One region of the Mesorhizobium sp. BR1-1-15 genome, then DNA from elsewhere that is predicted to be linked to it. Evidence: riboswitches for the same ligand, from Rfam matches in the RefSeq annotation. Region 1 holds a riboswitch; the other holds the start of a gene.
The links. A riboswitch is a leader RNA that binds a small molecule or an ion and turns the genes downstream of it on or off. The one in region 1 is predicted to bind thiamine pyrophosphate.

Region 1 (3,989 bases):
GCCGGCAGGCCGCGGCCGAGGCGGCGGCGCGGGACGTCGCCAACCAGGTTGACAACGATATCGGCGCGCTACCCGCCGCCACTGCCCGAAAGGAGCTCAGGTCATGGGCAAGGGATTGATTGTCGCAGCGGCCGCAGCACTTGTCGCGGTAGCCGGCTGCACCACCGTCACCGGCGGATTTTGCGCGGTCTCGAGCCCGCTGCGCTTGTCCGCATCCGCCGTCGCAGCACTGTCGGATGCGGAAGTCCGGACGCTGCTGGCGCACAACCGCAAGGGCGAGAAACTGTGCGGGTGGAAGCCATGACGATCGTGTTGCCGCTCGATTCGGGCCCTGCTGCTCGGGGACCGCTCATCTTCGGTGCCGGATCGGTCATTCTGTTTCCTGATCGCGAGACAATGAAATGATGCATGATCTTTTCGACCTGCTCGGTATCAAGGTGCCGGTGGTGGTCGCCGGCCTTTCCGGCGGCATATTGCGCGCGCTGTCGCGCCACCGCTACAAACCGCGCGAGATGGTGGCCTCGCCGATCTGCGGCGCGCTAGCCGCCGCCTATCTGACGCTGCCCGTGGTCCAGTATTCCCGCGCCATGGGCCTGCCGATGGCCAATGACGACACCACGACCCTGGCGGCCGCATTCCTCATCGGCGTCTGCGCGATGTGGATATCGGATATCGTATTCGAGGTCGTGGTGCGCAGGTTCAGGCCTGGGGAGTGACGCCGCGCGTCCGTGGTGATCGGCAGCAGGACGCGCCCGTCGACTGGACGAAGCCGACGACAATGCCCATCTATGGGAAATCCTGGAGCGGCTGTCATAGCGCCGGGCCTCCAGTTTTATCGTGCGCAATTCCGGACGGAAACGGCTACAACCTTTCCCCGGAGTTGCTTTGGGGAGATTTGATATGGCGACTTCAAGCGAACGCGCGGTGCTTGCCGGCGGCTGTTTCTGGGGCATGCAGGATCTGATCCGACGCATCCCGGGCGTCCTGTCCACGCGCGTCGGCTACAGCGGCGGCGACGTGCCTGATGCCACCTACCGAAACCATGGCACCCATGCCGAAGCCATCGAGATCAATTTCGATCCCGCCAGGGTGAGCTACCGTACGCTGCTGGAGTTCTTCTTCCAGATTCATGATCCGACGACACGCAACCGCCAGGGCAACGATGTGGGGATGAGCTACCGTTCGGCGATCTACTACACCACCGATGAGCAGAAGCGCGTCGCCGAAGACACTATCGCCGACGTCGACGCCTCGGGCCTGTGGCCCGGCAAGGTGGTCACCGAGGTGGCTCCGGCCGGCGCGTTCTGGGAAGCCGAACCCGAGCATCAGGACTATCTGCAGAAATACCCGAACGGCTACACCTGTCATTTCGTCAGGCCGGGCTGGAAGCTGCCGGTTCGCGAAAAGGCTGTTTCGTAGACGGCGCCCGAACCGAGACGAAGGCCGATGGCGGTTTACGTCTCAGGCGCCTGCCTGTTCGGCGAGGGTGAAACATAAAGAGACGGAAACGCCACGGAACAGACGCCCCGTGGCGTTCTCCAGCAGTTTCGGCGAATGGCTACTTGCCGCAATGCTTGTCATTGACGGTCGGCGAAGCCGTGCCCGGAGCGGTGTGGCTGGCATCCGGCTGAGCACCTTGTGGGCTGGCCGGACAGTTCCGGTCCGCGTTCGAATTCATGCCGTCGGGCATGACGGTCGTGCTGCCGGTCGTGCCAGGATCCACCGTGTTCGGCGATGCCGGCGTGTTCGGGTCGACCGTGACCGACTGGCCGCTGCCGGGCCCATTATTGGCGCCGTTTCCGCCAGCACTTTGCGCCATCGCCGAAGTCGCGAGACCAATGGTAAGAGCCGAAGCTGCGAGGATTTTCATGAGCATGGTTTGTCTCCATTTCTGTGAAGTCTTCGCTCGTTTCCACGAAGTTCGTCGCGTTTGCGACTATAGGGACAACCACTCGTCGTGGCTAAGGTTCCGGACAAATTTCCCTCAAGACCGGGCCCGACGGAACCGCCCATAATCAGGCCTGGCGCAATGCATTTCCGGCGATGGTCCTGAAAAAACAGCTTTCATAGCCGCCCGATTGGTGCTTTAACGCGTCCATCCACAGGGGTGCTCCGTACGGTCGGGGCTGAGACGGGGGCGGCAAGCCCACAGACCCTAGAAGCTGATCTGGGTAATACCAGCGGAGCGAGGCGGGCGATGTTTTCAGGCGCACAGATTTCCCTATATCCCATGTCCAGCGATTTTGTCGGCGTCATCCTTGGCGCGCTCGGGGCACTGGACCCTTATCGTGATCGACTGCGGATCGAGACCGACGATATCTCGACCTTGCTGGTCGGACCGCCCGAGGTGCTGTTTCCTGCCATGCGCGACCTGTTCGTGGCGGCAGCGCGCAGCGGCAAGCATTGCGTGCTTTCGGCCGCCATCTCGCGCGGCTGCCCGGGCGAGCCGGACGATCCGATCTGCCGCTCCGACGCGTTTGGCGGACCTGCCGGGCCGCTCGGCCCGCGCAAGGAAGCCGCTATCGCCGCCGTGCGCGGCGTGGCCGCCACCGGCCAGCCGGCGGCGGCGCAGTTCTCGCTTTATGTCATGGGCACCGACGACCACATGGACGAGATCTATGGCTGCATCGACTTCCTGAAGCAGTCGGGCGTATATGAGCGCTCCAAGCATTTCTGCACAAAGTTGCGCGGCGACGCAGGCGCCATTTTTACCGCACTCAACGAGGCCTTTTGCCGCTTCGGGCCGGGTGCCGGCCACGTAACGCTCGACGTCACCGTCTCGGCCAACAGCCCCACCGCCGTCTGACGGCGCGCCCCGCGCCATCCGCTCCGGGTACCTGCGTGTCCTCCCCGTCCGCCCCTTCGCGTCCGATCGTGGACCTCATCGCCAGAACCGCTCCGGCGATGCTTTCGGTGGGGCTGCTGCTAGCCGCGTGGGAACTCTATGCGCGCTTTGGTGGCATCAAGCCGACAATCCTCCCGGCGCCATCGCGCGTCTTCGCTCAGGCAATGCTCAACCGGCACGCGCTGGCCGATAACGCCGTGCCAACCCTCCGTGCCACGCTCGCCGGCTTTGCCTGTTCGCTCGGCGCTGCCTTTGCGCTGTCGATATTGATCGACTTCTTCCAGCCATTGCGGCGCGCCCTTTTTCCGGTCTTCGTGGTCAGCCAGACCTTGCCGCTGGTGGCGATTGCACCGCTGGTGGTGCTGTGGTTCGGCTTTGGGCTGATGCCCAAGATCATGCTGGTGGCGCTGGTCACCTTCTTTCCGATGTTGGTGGCTTTGGCCGAAGGCTATGAGGCGACAGAGGCTGAGATCGGCCAAATGCTGCGCGCCATGGGAGCAGGGCGCTGGCGTGTCTTCATCCTGGCGCGGCTGCCCTCGGCGCTGCCCTACTTCTTCGCCGGTGTCAGGATCTCGATCACCTATGCCGTCGTTGGCGCCATCTTCGCCGAATATGCGGGCGCGGCGAAGGGCCTCGGCATCTACATGCTCAACGCCAAGAACAACTTCCGCCCGGACCTGGTGCTGGCCGCCGTCGCCGTCAGCGCCGTGCTGACGCTCGTCCTGTTCGGGCTGACGATGCTGGTCCAGCGCCTTGCCATGCCATGGGAACGGACCGCCGGCGGGCGGGCCGCAGGAAAGGGGCCGTGGCGATGAACCGGCTCGAACTGCGACATGTGCGCAAGGCCTTCGAAGGACTCGACGTGCTTGCCGACATTTCGCTCAGCGTCGGCGCCGGCGAATTCGTCTCCATTCTGGGCCCCTCCGGCGCCGGCAAGTCGACGCTGTTCCAGCTTCTGACCGGCGCGCTTCACGGCGAGGGCGAGATATTCTTCGACGGCAAGCCGCTCGATGACCACGGCCGGCATTTCGCTTTCATGCCGCAGCGCGACGCGTTGATGCCTTGGCGGCGCATTCTCGACAACGCCACGCTCGGGCTTGAGGTGCAAGGTGTCAGGCGCAAGGCTGCCCGCGCTCGCGTTGCT
Region 2 (3,989 bases), on a different contig from region 1:
TCGGCCACTCGATCAGCCGGAAAGCCGGTGCGGCACCCATGCCGAGCTGGCTCGCCAGCCGCCATTGGTCGGCTTGGATGGTTTGCAGCGCTTCGAGGAACAGCCGCGTGGCCAGCGGCAGGTTGAAGAAGACATGAGCAACGAGGATGCCGGAGAGGCCATAGATGCCCGGCCAATTGTAACCGCCGACGGCACCAAGAAAGCCGGCGAAATAGCCGGCGCGGCCATAGAGCGCCAGGATGCCGAGCGCCGCCACGATCGCCGGCAGCGCCAACGGCAGGGCGAAGAGCTGGAGGATGAAGCCGCGGCCGGGAAAGTGCGGATGCCGCGACAGCGCGCGAGCCACGAACAGGGCCGGCGCCACCGACAGCAGCGTCGAAAGCGCCGCCTGCCACAACGTAAAGCGCACGACGCGCAGGAGATAAGCATCGAAGGCTGCCCAGGCTCCGGAGAAATCGTTCGCGCCTTCGAAAAGAAGACCCGCAAACGCGCCGCCGATCAGCAGCGCGATCGCCGCAAGCGCGAGGATGCCGGCGGAGATGCGGGGGTCAGACGCGCGCTGCACGCTGCGCCACCCAAAGGACCTTTAGCGAGCGTCGCGTTCCTTCGCGCCCCCCTCTGTCCTGCCGGACATCTCCCCCACTTGGGGGGAGATTGGCTGCTTCAGCGCTCCACCCTCTCCTGTGACGTCGCCAATTGGCGAAAGCCGTCGTGACGGCCAATCTCCCCCCTTGTGGGGGAGATGTCCGGCAGGACAGAGGGGGGCGCCGTAGAGCACTCATCATTCGATCATACGACCAAACTACTTGCTCATCACCGCCAGCCATTCATCCACCCATGCCTTGCGGTTGGCCGCGACCTCCTCGGGGCTGAACAGCAAGGTCTTGGTCGGTTTGACCAGTCTGTCGAAGGCGGGATTGAGCGGCTTGTCCGTCTTGCCGGCCGGGAACATCCAGTTGGTCTCGGGGATGGCATCCTGGAATTTCGGCCCCGTCATGAAGGCAATGAACTTTTCCGCCAGCGGATTTTTGGCTCCCGTCGTGGTGATGCCGGCGACCTCGATCTGCAGATATTCGCCCTCCTCGAAGGAAGCGGCCTGGTAGCGCTCGGTGTTCTCGGCAACCATGTGGTAGGCGGGCGAGGTCGTGTAGGACAACACCATCGGCACCTCGCCCTTGGTGAACAGGCCGTAGGCCTCGCTCCAGCCCGGCGTCACGGTCAAGACCTTTGCCTTGAGCTTGGCCCAGGCCTCCGGCGCCTTGTCGCCATAGACCGACTTCACCCACAACAGCAGGCCGAGGCCCGGCGTCGATGTGCGCGGATCCTGGATGACGATCTTGTCGTCGGCACTGCCCTCGACCAATTCCTTCAGGCTCTTGGGCGGCGTCTTCAGCTTCTGCGTGTCATAGACGACGGCGAAATAGCCATAGTCGTACGGGACAAAGATGTCGTCGTTCCAGCCGCCCGGCACATTGAGCCCGGTCACGGCGCCATGCGGCGCAAACAGGCCAGTGGCCTTGGCATCGGCGGTGAGATTGGTGTCGAGGCCAAGCACGATGTCGGCCTTAGTCGCGGCCCCTTCCAGCTTGACGCGGTTGAGCAGCGCGACGCCGTCGGCAACCGAGACGAAGTCGACATCGCAGCCGCATTCGGCCTCGAATTCCTTCTTCACCACCGGGCCGGGGCCCCAGTCGGCGGTAAAGCTCTCATAAGTGTAGACGGTGAGCTTGTCCTTGGCTAAGGCCGGCCCGGACAGAACCACGACCATTGCAGAGACAAGGGCGTATAAAAGCGTGCGCATCGGCGCCTCCTTCGTTCGGGTTAAAGGAATTGAGGCGTCGGACTGTCCGAAACGTCTAATCCCTCCGCCGGTACAAACCGGATCAGGTTCAGCGGGTTGGCGAGACTGCCTCTCAGCCGGTCCGCGAATATCGCGTCCGGCACCCCGTTAGAGCGCCTCGACACATAGGCCCGGCCGGTGAACCGCGCAAGTGGCTGTTTGCCGGCCTTCCGTTTCCGCTGTCGGGCTGGTAAGGGCCACACGATATGAGCACATTCACCATCCTGCTTGGCGGCGACCTCATCCGCACGCCACGGCTCGACCGTCAGGTCGAGGGGACCCGCGTCATCGCCGCCGATGCCGGCATCGGCCATGCGAGGACGCTCGGCCTTGTGCCGGAACTGTGGGTCGGCGATTTCGATTCCGTGCCCGCCGGCCTGCCGGATGAGTTGGCCGCCGTGCCGCGCCGAACCTTCCCGGCAGAGAAGGACGCCACCGATGGCGAACTCGCGATATCGGCCGCCCTGGAGCGCGGCGCGACCAGCCTCGTGCTTGCCGGCGCCTTCGGCGGCAAACGCGCCGACCATGCCTTCCTGCACATGGCGCTCGCCCTGCGGCTGGCCGGGGCCGGGACAAAGGTGCTGTTGACCAGCGGCGCGCAGGAAGGCGTGCCCCTGGCGCACGGCACGGTCCACTTCGACTATACAGACGGCACCCTGTTCTCGATCCTGGGTTTTTCCGAGCTTGCCGGGCTGACCGTCGCCGGCGCGAAATGGCCGCTTGACCGCGTCAAGGTCGCGTTCGGCTCATCGCTGACCATCTCTAATGAGGTCAAGGGCAGGCTCGAGATCGCGCTGGGAGCGGGGCGCGCGCTGCTGCTCGCCCATCCCTATCCCTTGCCAGAAAGCTGACATGGCGCCGCCTCTTCTCAATCTCGACGGAATAAAACTGACGTTCGGCGGCACGCCCCTGCTCGACGGCGCCGACTTGGCTGCGTCGGCAGGCGACAAGATCGCGCTGGTCGGCCGCAACGGGTCCGGCAAGTCGACGCTGCTCAAGATCGCCGCCGGCCTGATCGAGCCGCAGGACGGCGAGGTGTTCCGCCAGCCATCGGCGACCGTCCGCTATCTGCCGCAAATGCCCGACATGGACGGCTTCGCAACCGTGCGCGCCTATGTCGAGGCCGGGCTCGGTCCCGCCGACGATCCTTATCGCGCCAGCTACCTGATGGAGCACCTCGGCCTCTCGGGCGAGGAGCAGCCGGGCGACCTCTCCGGCGGCGAGGCCAGGCGCGCCGCCCTTGCCCGCGTCATGGCGCCCGAGCCTGATATCCTGCTGCTCGATGAGCCGACCAACCACCTCGATCTCTCGGTGATCGAATGGCTGGAAGAGGAACTCGTCCGCACCTCCTCGGCCCTCATCGTCATCTCGCACGACCGCCGTTTCCTTGAGCGCGTCTCGCGCGCCACCGTGTGGCTCGACCGGGGCCAGACGCGCCGGCTGGATAAGGGCTTCGGCCATTTCGAGGAATGGCGCGACCAGGTGCTTGAGGAAGAAGAGCGCGAACAGCACAAGCTCGGCCGCCAGATCGTGCGCGAGGAACACTGGCTGCGTTATGGCGTGACGGCGCGGCGCAAGCGCAACATGCGCCGCCTGGGCGAATTGCAGACCATGCGCCAGCGTTTTCGCGGCCATCGCGGCGCCGAAGGCACCGCGACCATGGTGGCCAGCGACGCCGCCGAATCCGGCAAGCTGGTGATCGAGGCCAGGAACATCGAGAAGAGCTTTGGCGACCTCACCGTGGTCAAGGGGTTCTCGACCCGCATCCAGCGCGGCGACCGCATCGGCCTCGTCGGGCCGAACGGCGCCGGCAAGACGACGCTTCTGAAGATGCTGACCGGAGAATTGCAGCCGGATGCCGGTTCGGTGCGGCTCGGCACCAATCTGGAGATCGCCACGCTCGACCAGAAGCGCGAGGCGGTCGATCCGCAGGAAACGCTGGCGCAATATCTCACCGACGGGCGCGGCGAGAACCTTGTCATCAATGGCGAGCAGCGCCACGTCGTCTCCTACATGAAGGACTTCCTGTTCAAGCCGGAGCAGGCACGCACGCCGGTGCGCGAGCTGTCGGGCGGCGAGCGGGCACGGCTGATCCTTGCGCGCGTGCTGGCCCGGCCGGCGAACTTGCTGGTGCTCGATGAGCCGACCA

Region 2: it holds a riboswitch for thiamine pyrophosphate, as region 1 does, so the genes downstream of both, thiB (thiamine ABC transporter substrate binding subunit) here and LB541_RS20395 (Ykof family thiamine-binding protein) in region 1, are expected to answer to the same signal.

What each region holds. Positions count from the first base shown of each region.
Region 1 is NZ_JAIUIF010000012.1:110,674-114,662, forward strand. It holds gene LB541_RS20370 (ABC transporter permease) at 1-119, shown strand, start outside; gene LB541_RS20375 (hypothetical protein) at 104-304, shown strand; gene LB541_RS20380 (hypothetical protein) at 405-716, shown strand; gene msrA (peptide-methionine (S)-S-oxide reductase MsrA) at 901-1,419, shown strand; gene LB541_RS20390 (hypothetical protein) at 1,559-1,876, opposite strand; TPP riboswitch at 2,094-2,207, shown strand; gene LB541_RS20395 (Ykof family thiamine-binding protein) at 2,198-2,806, shown strand; gene LB541_RS20400 (ABC transporter permease) at 2,905-3,660, shown strand; gene LB541_RS20405 (ABC transporter ATP-binding protein) at 3,657-3,989, shown strand, end outside.
Region 2 is NZ_JAIUIF010000003.1:34,816-38,804, forward strand. It holds gene thiP (thiamine/thiamine pyrophosphate ABC transporter permease) at 1-565, opposite strand, end outside; gene thiB (thiamine ABC transporter substrate binding subunit) at 803-1,801, opposite strand; TPP riboswitch at 1,844-1,958, opposite strand; gene LB541_RS06315 (thiamine diphosphokinase) at 2,047-2,691, shown strand; gene LB541_RS06320 (ABC-F family ATP-binding cassette domain-containing protein) at 2,693-3,989, shown strand, end outside.